2 regions of the Mesorhizobium sp. FG116 genome follow, and region 2 is predicted to be linked to the other one. Evidence: predicted binding sites of a transcription regulator. Region 2 holds the regulator's gene; the other holds the start of a gene.

Region 1 (7,615 bases), on a different contig from region 2:
TTTCCTCGCTCGAACGGCAGCGCGAGATCGGTGAGCTGAAGCTCAAGATTTCCGGCTGCATCAATGCCTGCGGCCATCACCATGTCGGCCATATCGGCATTCTCGGCGTCGAGAAGAAGGGCGCCGAGCTTTACCAGATCACGCTCGGCGGCTCCGCCGACGAGAACACCACGGTCGGCGAGATCATCGGCCGCGGCTTCGGCCCTGACGAGATCGTCGATGCGGTCGAAACGCTGGTCGAAACCTATCTGTCCATTCGCAACGATCAAACGGAACGCTTCCTCGACGTCTACCGCCGGGTTGGTCCGGCGCCGTTCAAGGAGGTTCTCTATGGAGCAGAAGCCAGGGCCGCTTGATGGCGTTGCCCAAGCAGAAAGCGGTGTCGCTGCCGAGGCAGCGGGTCTTGATGCGCTCTATGGCCACCTCTCTGCGGCCGAGATCATCGAACGCGCGGTCTCGGAGTTGTTTGGCGGAAAGATAGCTGCGGTCTCCTCGTTCGGCGCGGATTCGGCGGTCCTGCTGCACCTGATTGCGCAGGTGGACCGCAGCCTGCCGATCGTCTTTCTCGATACCGGCAAGCATTTCGAGGAAACGCTTTCCTACCGCGACGCGCTCGCCGCCGATTTCGGGTTGACCGACATTCGCGTCGTCACCCCGGACGAGGCGGCGCTGGCGCGCATCGATCCGACCGGGCGCCTACACGAAACCAACGTCGATGCCTGCTGCGATGTGCGCAAGGTGGAGCCGATGGCGCGCGGCGTCGAGCCGTTCCGGGCATGGTTCACGGGCCGCAAGCGTCATCAGGCGTCGACGCGCGCCGCGCTGCCGGTCTTCGAGGCCGTCGGGCCGCGCATCCGCATCAATCCGCTGGCGCATTGGACAACGTCGGATCAGGCGGACTATATGCGCGCGCATGCCTTGCGGTCGAACCCGCTGGTCGCCTATGGCTATCTTTCGATCGGCTGCTTCCCATGCACGAAGCCCGTCGAAGAGGGGCAGGATGCGCGCAGCGGCCGCTGGGCTGGTCATGCCAAGACCGAATGCGGTATTCATCTCTCCGGATTGGAAAATTCGCTGACCGACGCTTCTCTCTAAAGCATGATCCCGAAAAGTGGGTACCGGTTTTCGGACAGGATCATGCTCAAACAAATACGCGGCATGATCCCGAAAAGTGGGTACCGGTTTTCGGACAAGATCATGCTCAAACAAATACGCAGCATGATCCCGAAAAGTGGGCACCGGTTTTCGTACTGGATCACGCTCAAGTAACCCTTAGGATGCGCCTGCATGACTGATCAGACGCCAGAGACAGAAGTCCGCCTCTGGACCCCGCAGGGTTTTCGCGAGGACGAGTGGACCCATGCCGAAAGTGCGGAAGCACTTTCAGGCAATGGCCGCTTCATCCTGCCCTTGCAGGCGTTCCTCGACCTCGATCCGAAGGAGCGGGAACTCGCCAAGGAGCGGCTCGGCGTCGTCTTGCAGCCGGGCGACCAGTTGGAGGCCATTGCCGGCCTGCTCGACACGCTTTCGCTGGTGGCGCTGGCGTTCCCGGCCTTCACCGATGGACGCAGCTTTTCAAAGGCTGAGCTGTTGCGCAGCCGCCATGGCTTTGCGGGCGCGGTGCGCGCCATCGGCAAGGTTCTGGTCGACCAGTTGCCGCATATGCTGCGCGTCGGCTTCACCGAGTTCGAGATTTCCAACCCGGTGCTTTTGAAGCGGCTTGAAAGCGGCGATGTCGGCGGCTTGCCGCTCTACTACCAGCCTGCCGCCAAGCCGGCCTCGCCCGGCAGCACATATTCGTGGCGGCGCACGCCCGGCACGTGACTTTGCCGTAAGCCTCTATCGAACAGGCTCAGCCTGCCGCGTGCGCTTCGCGGAAGGTCACTAGTTTGCCGCGCGTTTCGTCCCACAGCGCCAGTTTCACGAAACGAAAGCTGTCGATCAGCGTGATGCGGCCGATGGTTTTCAGTTCCGGATGATCGCGCAACACCTCGGGCAGCCGGTAGTGAGGCACCTTGGCGGACAGATGGTGCACATGGTGGATGCCGATATTGCCGGTAAACCAGCTCAGCAGGGCCGGCAGGTCGTAATAGGACGATCCGTACAAGGCCGCGTGCTGGAACTCCCAGTCCGGCTCCCTTGCCCACTCCGTTTCCTCGAACTGGTGCTGCACGTAGAACAGCCATATGCCGATTGACCCGGCGAGAATGACGATCGGCAGATGGACGACGAGGAATGCGCCGAGCCCGACGAACCAGGCGGTGAAGGCAACGGCAAACGCGATGGCGACGTTGGTGGCCATGGTGGAAACCCAGGGCGTCATGCCATCCTTCATCATGCCCACCGGCAGTCTCTGCTCAAACACGAACAGCCAGGTCGGGCCGATGCCGAACATCACGAGCGGGTGCCGGTAGAGCCGGTAGGCGATCCGGCGGCGCAGCGGCAGCGCGCGATATTCACCGACGGTCAGCGTCTTGATGTCGCCCATGCCGCGCTGGTCGAGGTTGCCGGCACTGGCGTGGTGAACCGCATGCGCGCGCCGCCAGTAGTCATAGGGCGTGAGCGTCAGGACGCCGAGCACCCGGCCGGTCCAGTCGTCCGCATGGCGGTTGGCGAAGAAGGAGCCATGGCCGCAGTCATGCTGGATCATGAACAGGCGCACGAGAAAGCCGGCAGCCGGAATGATCAGCACGAGGCCCCACCAGTAGCCATAGGCGTAGGCCGCCCACGTCAAGGCCCAGATGGCTGCAAACGGGAAGAAGGTGATGGCGAGTTCAAGGGCGCTGCGACGCCGGTCAGGCTTCTTGTAGCGCGCCAAAATCTTGATCCAGGCGCGTTTGCTGCTTGCAACCGCTTCGGGGGAAATCATGTTCATCAGAAAACTTAGACAGCCAGCTTCTGCCCGACAAGATGAAACGGGGTCGGCAAATGGTCTTATTGTCACGTATGCGAAATCCGTGCCCGGTACCGGCCCGGTTTCGAACTCTAGATGCCGGCTTTCCTCTCCGCGTCCTTCAGCTCGTCGAGGAGGGCTTGCAGATGCTGGGGAATATCGTTGACCACTTTGAAGGCAGGCATTTCGCGCAATTGCCGCCGCGTCGTCGGCATTGCGGCTTGCTTCCTGATCGTGCGGGCCAGTTCGCCCAGCTTCTCGCTGGCACTTGTCTTGCTGGCTGTGCGGGTCATCGTTTCAAATCCTTTACTGGCTTCGAAACTCCCTGTTGTCGCAGATGGTTCCCGCATTGCAGCACGAATGCAAACGCTAGCCGTCAACAGGGTAAAATTTGATTTAATCTGGAACATTGTCCCAGCAGGTCGAGTTCAATGCCCGATAGGGGCCCGATAGGCCTGCACAAGACAGCGCACCCCTTGATTTTTGGCTGCCGAACCTCGATATCGGGCGCAACTTCCAAACCGTTGAGATGATGGAAAACGCGATGAGCGACCAGGCAAAAGACGAACGCGCGCCCGACGAGACCGAGGCCACGCAAGACGCTGTCGAACGCACCGAAGGTGGCGTCGAAGGCGACTACGAAGCCTTGATGCGGCTTTTGAAGGAAAACGAGGAACTGAAGGACCGGGCGCTGCGCGCCGCTGCCGAAATGGAGAACCTGCGCCGTCGCACAGCGCGCGACGTGCAGGATGCGCGCGCCTATGCGATCGCCAATTTCGCGCGCGACATGCTTCAGGTGGCCGACAACCTGCAGCGCGCGCTTGATGCCATTCCGGCCGAAGCCAAGGCGTCGGGCGACGCCGGGTTCAAGGCGTTGATCGAAGGCGTCGATATCACCGCGCGCGGCATGATCGGCACGCTCGAGCGCCATGGCGTCAAAAAGCTCGAACCGAAGGGCGAGAAGTTCGATCCGAATTTCCACCAGGCCATGTTCGAAGTGCCAAATCCGGAAATCGCCACAGGTACGGTGGTCGAGGTCGTCCAGCCCGGCTATTCGATTGGTGACCGCGTGCTGCGCCCGGCCATGGTGGGCGTTTCCAAGGGTGGCCCCAAGCCCGCAGCCAGCACCGCTGAACCGGGCCCGGTCAACGAGCAGGCCGAAAAGGACGCGTAAGGGGAGGGCGGCAGGGCCTTGCGCCCTAGCGCGATCCGGTAAATTCTGACTGCCCTACTGCCCTACTGCCCTACTGCCCTCTTGAACCGCGTCCCATGAACGCCATCACGCTCTTCGATTATTCAGGCGTTGCCGTGTTCGCGGCGACAGGGGCGCTTGCCGCCTCGCGCAAGCAACTCGACATCATCGGCTTCCTGTTCCTGGCCAGCGTCACCGGCATCGGCGGCGGCACCTTCCGCGACCTCATCCTCAATGTGCCGGTGTTCTGGGTCAGCAACCGAGACTATGTGCTGATCTGTGCGGCGGTCGCGGTGCTTGTCTTCTTCACCGCGCACCGGGTCGAGTCCCGCTACAAGCTGTTGCTTTGGCTCGACGCCATCGGCCTTGCCGCCTTCGCGGTCATGGGCGCTGCCAAGGGATTGGCCATCACCGGCTCGCCGCTGGTCGCAATCATAACCGGCATGCTGACGGCGACTTTCGGCGGCATATTGCGCGATCTTCTGGCCGGCGAACCGTCGGTGCTGCTCAAGCCCGAGGTCTACGTGACGGCGGCGCTTGTGGGGGCCGCTGCCTATACGCTCGGCGATCTTGCCGGCCTACCGCCGCTCCTGTCGGAGATCGGCGGATTCCTGGCAGCCTTCATCGTGCGTGGAGGCGCGCTGAAATTCGGCTGGTCGTTCCCGGCTTACAAGAGCCGGCCCGGCCGCAATCCCGAAGACATTCCGTAGCGCTCGAAAAATTCAGGCCGCGAAGCGCTGGCCATCGCCGCCATAGTAGTTGACGTAGCGCGCGCCGATTTCCTTCACCGGCATCACCACCAGCACATCGACTGTCGAGAAATCATGATCGATGACGCAGCCGTCGCCGATGCGTGCGCCAACGCGCAGGTAGCCCTTCACCAGCGGCGGCATGGCGGCGATTGCCGCCTTGGCGTTCACCGCCTCGATCGGCATCAGATCCATCGGGCAGTAACGGTGCGGCAAGGCGCGCACGTCCCAGGCAGCGTCCGTGCGGCAGTGGTGGGCGAGATAGGTCAGCGCCTCGGCGTGCGCCGCCGGCACCGTGCCGTGGAAGGACGCGCAGCCGGTCATCACGCCGATCTCGTAGTGGTTGATGTAGGCCCAGATGCCCTGCCACAACGCCTCGATGGTGCGCTTGGAGCGATAGTCCGGCAAAACGCAGGAGCGGCCAAGCTCAAGGAAGCGCTGGCCCGGATGGCGCGCCACCAGACGCGTCAGCTCGAACTCGCCTTCGGAGTAGAAGCCGCCGGCAGCAACCGCCGCTTCCTGCCGCAACAGGCGATAGGTGCCGACGATGCGGCGATGTTCGGGGCCGGGAAGGCTGGTGTCGAATACCAGAAGGTGGTCGCACAGCGGATCGAAATGATCGATGTCGCGCTGGTCGAGCAGATGGAGCCGGCCCTTGCCGGCGCCCAGTTCATCGTAGAATACGCGGTAGCGGATTTCCTGCGCGGCTGCGATCTCCGCGTCGTTGCGGGCCAGCCGCACTTCCAGATTGCCGATACGGCCAAGCGGCGCGCCCGGCACGAAGGGTGTGGACTTCTGCGCCGATACCAGGGCCGGGCCGGCTTCGGGCTTGGCATCACCTTGCCGAATCGCTGACTGCACGAGTGATTCTCCTTCGAGCCATCCCTCTTGGCGCGGGGATACGATGGTGGTGCAACAGGATTGTGACAGTAGCGTGATACTGTGTGATGGGCAATGATTGGCCGGGAAATGAACAGGCCAAGCCGGCTCAGGATCGGCACCGGCACCGAGCGGAAAAACGCTCAGGCCGTGAGCTGTTCCTGAATGGCGTCCACCAGCGCCTGCGGGTCGAGCGGCTTGGTGACGAAACCCGAAGCCCCGTGCGCCAGCACCGCATGGCGGGTCTTTTCCTGACTGTCGGCGGACAGAACCATGATCGGGATCGGCGGCAGGCCCTGTTCTTCCTCGTGCCGGCGGATGATGGCGATGGCATCCATGCCGTCCATCACCGGCATGTGCAGGTCCATAAGCACGACATCGTAGCGGTTGCGGCGGCCAATGCTGACCAGCGCCTCGACGGCTTCCTTGCCGTTGCCGACCACGTCCACCCGGTGGCCCGCCTTCAGCAAGGTCGCGCGGGCAAGCATGGCGTTGATCTCGTTGTCCTCGGCGATCAGCACAGACAGGCCGGGGCCGCGCTTGGCCGGGGCCTTGCCGCGCGTGGTGCCGCGTTTCTGCGGATTGGCGGCCGCCACCACCGCCGTCTGGCCGGCAACCAGCACGCGCAAAAGGGTTTCGCCGCGCACCGGCCGCGCCAGGAAACTGGCGTAGCCGTTGGCGCGATATTCGCCCAACCGGCCGCGATCGGTCGGCGCGATCAGCGTCACGGCTTCGCTCGATGCAAAGCCCGTCTGGCGCAACTGCTTCAGCACGCGCCCGTCGCTTTCCTCGATTGCTGCGTCAACCATCAGAACGTTGGAGCCGTTGGCCAGCGCGCTCGCCCTTGCCGGCGTTTCGGCAAGGGTGACCGTGCCGCCATAGGCGCGGATGGTGCTGGCAATCGCCTCTGCCTCTACCGTGTTCCTGGACACGATCACCACGCTGCGCCCGGCCAGCATATTGTCGCGATTGTGCGGCGGTTCGGTCGCCTCAGTGGCGGGGATTTCGAAGACGAACTCCGCGCCCTTGCCGATGGTGCTCGACACCGAAATCGTGCCGTCCATGGCCGTTACCAGCCGCTTGGAAATGGCGAGCCCCAGCCCCGCGCCGCCATGCCTGCGCGTCGACGTGCCATCGACCTGCTCGAATTCCTCGAAGATGCGCTCAAGGTCCACCTGCCGCATGCCGGGCCCGGTATCGGTCACGGTGAAGCGGATGCGGTCGGCCCCGTCGGTCAACTGGCGCGTGATGCTCAGGAATACGCCGCCGCTGTCGGTAAATTTGATGGCGTTGCCGATCAGGTTCAGCATCACCTGCCGCACCCGGCCCGGATCGGCGCTGATCGTCTGCGGTACGTTCGGCGCGACGTGGCAGCCGAGGCCGATGCCCTTGGAATAAGCGCGCGAGGCCAAGAGCTCGACGATGTTGTCGGCCAGTTCGCGCACCGACATCGTCTGCGGCTCGGGGTCGAAGCGGCCGGCCTCGATCTTGGAATAGTCGAGCAGGTCCTCGATCAGCGCCAGAAGCGCGCTGGCCGAGGTGGAAACCGCGCCGACATAAGTGCGCTGTTCGGGCGACAGATCGGTGTCGGCCAGAAGTTTCGCCATGCCCATGATGCCGTTCATCGGCGTGCGGATTTCGTGGCTCACCGTGGCGAGGAAGCGGGACTTGGCCTGGCTGGCGAACTCGGCCCGCTCGCGCGCCGTGATGAGCGACGATTCGGCGCGCTTGCGGTCGGTAATGTCGCGGGCAATGGCGCGGTGCGATACCGAGCCGCTTTCCTTGTCGCGCACGGAAAGCTCGATCCACGAGAACCAGCGCTGGCCGTTCGGCGTGCGGATGCCGACATCGGTGGAGCTCAGGCAGTCATGGTCTGAAAAGGCGGCGTCGGGAACGATGCCG
Region 2 (7,615 bases):
CCATGATCGTGGTTCTGGCCGCGGGCGTCGCCGCCAACCTGACGCTCAATCCATTCGAGGCGATGACCACGATTACCGTCAAGATCGTCAACCAGTTGACCGGCGACCTCGAGTTCAACTCGCCGCAGACGCTGGTCGCCTTTGCGCTCGGCATCACGCTGTTCGGGCTGACGCTGATCATGAACATCGTGGCGCTCGCCATCGTGCGGAAATACCGGGAGCAATACGAATGACCGACGTTTCCTTCGATACGATGCCGGTGGCGACAGCGCCCGCGCGGCGCGACATCGGGCTGAAAGCGCGCTACCGCGCCGAGCGCCGGTTCCGCATCTACGGCGTTCTGGCGATTTCGGTTGGCCTGATCTTCCTCGCGATCATGCTGGCTTCGATTGTGCAGAAGGGCCACACCGCGTTCTGGCAGACGACAGTGACCTTGCCGATCAGCTTCGACGAAAAGGTCATCGATCCGCAGGGCGAGCGCGCCACCGATCCGAACGTGCTGATCAAGGCGAACTATCCGAAGCTTGCCGAGAATGCGCTGGTTGCCAAGCTTGGCATCAATCCGGACGACAAGGCTGCGGTGCGCAAGCTTAAGGGCTTCCTTTCCGACGGCGCGCGGGTGCAGTTGCGCGACATCGTGGCCGCCGATCCTTCGGTGATCGGCACCACGCGCGACGTTGAGGTGCTTGCCTCGGCCAACCTGGACTCCGCCTTCAAGGGCCAGATCGACCTCAGCGTCGACCAGGCGCGGCGCAAGGTCTCGGACCAGCAGGTCGCGTGGATGAACCAACTCAAGGCCGAAGGCGTCATGGCCGAACATTTCAACACCGGCCTGTTTGCCTTCGGGGCTTCCAGCAGGCCGGAAACGTCCGGCATGGGCGTTGCCATCATCGGCTCGTTCTACATGATGGCGATCGTGCTTCTGCTGGCGCTGCCGATTGGCGTTGCCGCGTCGATCTACCTCGAAGAATTCGCCAAGAAGAACCGCTTCACCGACCTGATCGAGGTCAACATCAACAACCTGGCGGCCGTGCCGTCGATCGTGTTCGGCCTGCTCGGCCTTGCGGTGTTCGTGAACTTCCTCGGCATGCCGCGCTCGGCTTCCATCGTCGGCGGCCTGGTGCTGACGCTGATGACGCTGCCGACAATCATCATTGCGACGCGCGCGGCGCTTGCCGCCGTACCGCCTTCGATCCGTGCCGCGGCTCTCGGCCTCGGCGCTTCGCGCATGCAGATGGTGTTCCACCACATCCTGCCGCTGGCCGCACCCGGCATCCTGACCGGCACCATCATCGGGCTGGCGCGCGCGCTAGGTGAAACCGCACCGCTGCTCCTGATCGGCATGGTGGCCTTCGTGGCCGACTATCCGGCGACGCCATTCGACCCGGCGACGGCGCTGCCGGTGCAGATCTACATGTGGGCGAACGAAGCCGAACGCGCCTTCGTCGAGCGCATGTCGGGCGCAATCATCATCCTTCTCATTTTCCTGATGGCCATGAACATCACGGCAATCGTGCTGCGCCGGCGTTTCGAGCGGCGCTGGTAGCAAAGGGGCGAACAATGAATATCATGACCGAAAAAACCCTTGAAAGCGCGGTGGACGCCAAGATGAGCAGCCAATCCAACGAAGCGATCAAGATGCGCGGCGACAAGGTCGGCGTGTTCTACGGCGACAAGCAGGCGCTGTTCGACGTCGATCTTCTGGTGCGGCAGAACCAGGTGACGGCGCTTATCGGGCCGTCTGGTTGCGGCAAATCCACCTTCCTGCGTTGCCTCAACCGCATGAACGACACCATCGACAGCGCCCGCGTGGTCGGCAAGATCACGCTCGACGGCGAGGATGTCTACGACAAGGCGATCGACGTGGTGGAATTGCGCGCCCGCGTCGGCATGGTGTTCCAGAAGCCAAATCCGTTCCCGAAATCGATCTACGAAAACGTGGCCTATGGCCCGCGCATCCACGGCCTTGCCCGCAACAAGACCGATCTCGACGGCATCGTCGAAACGAGCCTGAAGCGCGCCGGCCTGTTCAACGAGGTCAAGGACCGCCTGCATGAGCCGGGCACCGGGCTTTCCGGCGGTCAGCAGCAGCGCCTGTGCATCGCGCGCGCCATTGCGGTGTCGCCCGAAGTGATCCTGATGGACGAGCCTTGCTCGGCGCTCGACCCGATCGCCACCGCGAGGGTGGAAGAACTGATCGACGAACTGCGCCAGAACTACACCATCGTCATCGTGACCCACTCCATGCAGCAGGCGGCGCGCGTGTCGCAGCGCACGGCGATGTTCCATCTCGGCTATCTGGTCGAGGAGGGCGCGACCGAGAAGATGTTCACCAACCCCGACGACAAGCGCACGCAGGACTATATCACCGGCCGCTTCGGCTGAGCCGTTATCTGCGAAACGCCAAGAGATTTGAGGACAGCATCATGGGTGAGCACACCGTTGCGTCATTTGACGAAGACCTCAACGAGGTCAGCAGACTGGTTCGCGACATGGGCGATCTTGCCGGCTCGATGGTGAGCGGGGCGACGCGCGCGCTGCTCACCTCCGACAATGCGCTGGCCCAGCGCGTTGTCTCCGAGGACGCGGTGATGGACACGCGCCAGCGCGAACTGGACGACCGCGCGATCACGCTGATCGCCAAGCGCCAGCCGATGGCGCAGGACCTGCGCGCGGTGGTCGGCGCCATCCGTATGGCAGGCGACCTGGAAAGGATCGGAGATCTGGCCAAGAACATCGCCAAGCGCGTCAGCGCGGTCGGGCAATCGGCCGCGCCGCGCGAACTCGCCCATTCCATCGAGACCATGGCAGGACTTGTGCTTGACCAGGTGCAGGGCGTCATCGAGCGCCACGCGGCCCGCGACGCCGCAGGGCTGGTGAAGCTGCGCGACGAGGACGAACGCATCGATGTCAAGTATACGTCGGTGTTTCGCGAACTTCTCACCTACATGATGGAGGACCCGCGCAACATCACGCCCTGCACGCATCTGTTGTTTTGCGCCAAGAACCTTGAGCGCATCGGCGATCATGTGACCAATATCGCGGAAAACGCCTACTATGTGCTGACCGGCGAGCAGTTGCCGGTGCATCGTCCTAAGCAGGACGAGACGGCAATGTCCGCCGCCTGACGCGCAAGACGGGAAGACGAACAAGATGATTGCACCGCGCATCATGGTGGTCGAAGACGAGGAGCCGCTGGGCGTCCTGCTTCGCTACAATCTGGAATCGGAAGGCTATCAGGTCGAAGTGATCCCGCGCGGCGACGAAGCCGAGATCAGGCTTCAGGAGAATGTGCCCGACCTTCTGGTGCTCGACTGGATGGTGCCTGCGGTTTCCGGTATCGAATTGTGCCGCCGCCTGCGCATGCGCCCGGAGACCGAGCGCTTGCCGATCATCATGCTGACGGCGCGCGGTGAGGAGAGCGACCGCGTGCGCGGGCTTTCCACGGGTGCCGACGACTATCTGGTCAAGCCGTTCTCGACGCCCGAATTCATGGCGCGGGTGAAGGCGCTGTTGCGGCGGGCCAAGCCCGAAGTGCTGTCCTCCGTTCTGAAGGTCGGCGACATCGTGCTCGACCGCGAGTCGCACCGAGTCTACCGCAAGAAAAGCGAGATCAAGCTTGGGCCGACCGAGTTCCGCCTGCTCGAATTCATGATGCGTCATCCGGGGCGGGTGTTCTCGCGCGGGCAGTTGCTCGACAATGTCTGGGGCGAGACCATCTATATCGACGAGCGCACCGTGGACGTGCATGTCGGGCGGCTGCGCAAGGCGGTCAACAACGGCCGCATGCCGGACGTCATCAGGACCATTCGCGGCTCCGGCTACGCGATACAGGAAGAGTAGGGCAGTTAAAGGAAAGTCGGCCGAGCGCTCACGCCATTTCGTGCCCGGCGGCGAGTTCCATCTGGGCCGGGTTGCCGGCGGCGAAAATCTCGTTATCGACGAAGGTCAGCGCGCGCATGGCGCAGCCGCCGCGTAGCAGCGCAAGCTCGTCCGGTTCGGTGTCGAAGGATATCGAGGTCGAGTGGTGGCCGCCCGCCGTGCGGGCGATGGCTTCGCGCAGCGCCGGTTCGATGAGGTCGAAGGCCGCAGCACTTGCCCCGACCATTGCGACCGGGGCCGGATCAATCAGCGCAAACAGGCTGCCGAGGCCGAAGCCGAGTGCCTCGCCGGCCTTGCGATAGGCTTCCCGTTCCGGCCCGTCATGATCCCTAGCCGCGTCCGCCAAGGCGCGCATGTCGGCCTCGCCGATGTCGTCCACCGGTTCGGCGTTCTCGTCCATGCGCCGCGCATTGCGCCAGATGGCGTAGTTGCCGGCATAGGCTTCGATGCAGCCGCGCCGCCCGCAACGGCAAAGCGCGCCGTCCGGACGGTGGATCATGTGGCCGAACTCGCCGCCGGACGAATGCGTGCCGGTAAAGAGTTCGCCCTTCAGCACCAGCCCCATGCCGATGCCGTGCGACAACAGGATGGCGATGAAGTCGTTGCGGTAGCGTTCCGGGTCGCGCCAGCGCAGCGCCACCGCCATCATGTTGCAGTCATTCTCGACCGTGACGGGCACGGAGAACTCGCGTTCCAGTATGTCGGCAAAGGCGATGTCGGTGTGCGGCGTGATCGGCGACCAGAGCATGGCGCGGGCGGGCGCATCGGTGATGCCCTGTATGGCCAAAACGATGCGCAGGACGCGACGGCCGTCGCGCCTTGGATCGTCGAGCTTGCGCCGGACGATTGCCACGCATTCGCTGATGAGCTGTTCGCGCGGCATGGCGCGGGTGTCGAGCCGATGCTGTTCTTCGGCGACGATTTCGCCGGCATAGTCAAGCAAGGTGGCGGCGAGGAAATTGAGCGACAGAACGACCGTCATCACCACGGCAGCCTTCGGCTCAAGCGTCAGCGCCACTTGCGGCCGGCCACGCTTGAGGGCAAGCTGTTCGTGGCGGGCCTCGGCCAGAATGCCTTCGGCAATCAGGTCGGACGAGATGGCCGATATGGTGGAGTGGCTGAGGCCGGTGACCGCGGCGATTTCGGTGCGCGAGGTCTGGCCATTGCGCCGCACGGCCGAGATGACCATGGCGCGGTTGCGCCGTCGCAAATCGTCGTGGCGGATTCCAACCGTCATGTCGCGTTGTCCTCCCTCCGGCCGCGCGCCGTGCATAACAGCACAGTGATAGTGTCAGAAGCTCCAAGGGATGTCATTATTTAATTCGAGTTCCGAAAAAAATCATTTGCGGCTGCGGAATCCCAGTTGACAGAGATGCGGTGTTGCGGCACACTTTTTTCGAGGCTCGAAAAAAAGAGCTTCCGCACCAGCATCGGGTCAGATTAGTCGCGCCTGTGTGGCGCAGGGAGGAAATCATGAGGAAATTTACGGCCGCCATCCTGGCGGGTGCCGCTATGTCGCTGACGCTTGTCGCGACCGCCGAGGCAAAGGACAAGGTCATCGGCGTCTCCTGGTCGAACTTCCAGGAAGAGCGTTGGAAGACCGACGAGGCTGCCATGAAGGCGGCAATCGAGGCTGCCGGCGACAAGTACATCTCCGCCGACGCGCAGTCGTCCGCGGCCAAGCAGCTTACCGACGTCGAAAGCCTGATCAGCCAGGGCGCCAATGCGCTGATCATTCTGGCGCAGGACGCTTCGGCCATCGGCCCGGCAGTGCAGAAGGCGCTGGACGAGAGCATTCCGGTCGTCGGCTATGACCGCCTGATCGAGAACAAGGACGTCTTCTACCTCACCTTCGACAACAAGGAAGTCGGCCGCATGCAGGCCCGCGAAGTGTTCAAGGTGAAGCCGGAAGGCAACTACGTCTTCATCAAGGGCTCGGGTGCCGATCCGAACGCCGACTTCCTGTTCGCAGGTTCGATGGAAGTGCTCAAGGAAGCCATCGACAGCGGCAAGATCAAGAATGTCGGCGAGGCCTATACCGATGGCTGGCTGCCGGCCAACGCCCAGAAGAACATGGAGCAGTTCCTGACCGCCAACGACAACAAGGTCGATGCGGTTGTGGCGGCCAATGACGGCACCGCCGGCGGCGTTGTCGCAGCTCTGACGGCGCAGGGTCTTGCAGGCAGCGTTCCGGTCTCGGGCCAGGACGGCGACCATGCCGCCCTGAATCGCGTGGCGCTGGGCACCCAGACCGTTTCGGTGTGGAAGGATGCACGTGAGCTCGGCAAGAACGCCGCCGAGATCGCTTCGCAGCTTGCCGACGGCAAGGCCATGACCGACATCGCCAATGTGCAGGACTTCACCACGCCTGGCGGCAACACCGTCAAGTCGGTGTTCCTGACCCCGATCGCGATCACCAAGGACAATCTCAACGTCGTCATCGACGCCGGCTGGATTTCCAAGGATGCGGTTTGCGCCGGCGTCGCCGCTGGTGCGGTTGCGGCCTGCAACTAAGTTCGCCTGACGGCAAACACGATGCGCCGCGGCCCAAAAGCCGCGGCGTTTTCAAAAGCCGCAGGTGCAATTGCCCAGTTCACTACGGAACGCCGCAATTGACGGCGAGGGCACGCGATGAGGCCACATCTTTCAACGCGCTTTCCGCTTCCGGCGACGCCGGAAAGACAATAGCATGAGCTTGCTGCGCCGATGCGTCGGACCGAACTGGACGCAGCGAATATCGATCCGATGCAAGACGGCCAGATGGGCAACACGCCGATTGGTTGGATGCTTGTCTGCAGACATCAGCAAGCCGGTGGGAGGAAATCATGAGTGACGCGACCTCTGCAACGACGGTCGACCGGGCGCGCGAGGCCGAACTCGGCCCCGTCGCCCGCTTCCTGAAAGCGACAGAACTCGACACCCGCATGCTGGGCATGGTCGCGGCGCTGATCCTGATCTGGATCGTGCTGCACTTCCTGTCCGGCGGGCTGTTCCTGACACCGCGCAACCTGTGGAACCTCTCGGTCCAGACCTCGTCGGTCGCGATCATGGCGACCGGCATGGTGCTGGTCATCGTCATGCGCAACATCGACCTGTCGGTGGGTTCGCTTGAAGGCGTCATCGGCATGATCATGGGCGTGCTGCAAGCCCAGATACTCATTCGTGTAGTGGGCTTTCCAGCCGGCGACCCGTGGATTTGGATCATCGCGCTTGCCTGCGGCGTAGCCTTCGGCCTGCTGATCGGGGCGTTCCAGGGCTTCATCATCGCCTATCTGGAAGTGCCGTCCTTTATCGTCACGCTCGGCGGCCTTTTGGTCTGGCGCGGCGCGGCATGGTGGGTGACCAGCGGCCAGACGGTCGCGCCGCTCGATGCAACGTTCCAGCTCATGGGCGGCGGTCCAAACGGTTCCATCGGCGCGACGTGGAGCTGGATCATCGGCATTGTCGCCTGTCTGGCGGTCATCTTCATGCTGCTCAATGGGCGCACACAGCGCAAGCGTTTCCGCTTCCCGCTGCGGCCGGTATGGGCCGAGGTATTTCTCGGCGCCGTTGCCTGCGCTGTCATCCTGGGCGCCATACAGGTCGCCAATTCCTATCCGTGGCCGGTCGGCATCGTGAAGCGCTATGCGGAAGCGAACGGCATAACCATTCCCGAAGGCGGGTTGTTCATCGCTCACGGTATCGCCATTCCCGTTTTGATGGCGGTGGCGGTCGGCATCGTCATGACGTTTGT

Evidence for each region. The regulator PhoB, encoded in region 2, activates phosphate uptake and scavenging genes when phosphate is short. The targets are predictions, from matches to a motif close to TGTCATNNANCTGTCAT.
Region 1: olsB (l-ornithine N(alpha)-acyltransferase) is a predicted target of PhoB. The motif match lies at 5,747-5,763, and genes of this name have one in related genera.

The regions. Positions count from the first base shown of each region.
Region 1 covers NZ_JBMDKS010000018.1:105,400-113,014, forward strand. The annotation lists gene ACODTY_RS15260 (nitrite/sulfite reductase) at 1-356, shown strand, start outside; gene ACODTY_RS15265 (phosphoadenylyl-sulfate reductase) at 331-1,095, shown strand; gene ACODTY_RS15270 (DUF934 domain-containing protein) at 1,288-1,824, shown strand; gene ACODTY_RS15275 (fatty acid desaturase) at 1,853-2,875, opposite strand; gene ACODTY_RS15280 (hypothetical protein) at 2,986-3,186, opposite strand; gene grpE (nucleotide exchange factor GrpE) at 3,396-4,067, shown strand; gene ACODTY_RS15290 (trimeric intracellular cation channel family protein) at 4,163-4,795, shown strand; gene olsB (l-ornithine N(alpha)-acyltransferase) at 4,808-5,644, opposite strand; gene ACODTY_RS15300 (ATP-binding protein) at 5,857-7,615, opposite strand, start outside.
Region 2 covers NZ_JBMDKS010000009.1:42,214-49,828, forward strand. The annotation lists gene pstC (phosphate ABC transporter permease subunit PstC) at 1-233, shown strand, start outside; gene pstA (phosphate ABC transporter permease PstA) at 230-1,546, shown strand; gene pstB (phosphate ABC transporter ATP-binding protein PstB) at 1,561-2,385, shown strand; gene phoU (phosphate signaling complex protein PhoU) at 2,427-3,128, shown strand; gene phoB (phosphate regulon transcriptional regulator PhoB) at 3,154-3,843, shown strand; gene ACODTY_RS09485 (ROK family transcriptional regulator) at 3,872-5,119, opposite strand; gene xylF (D-xylose ABC transporter substrate-binding protein) at 5,356-6,396, shown strand; gene ACODTY_RS09495 (sugar ABC transporter permease) at 6,708-7,615, shown strand, end outside.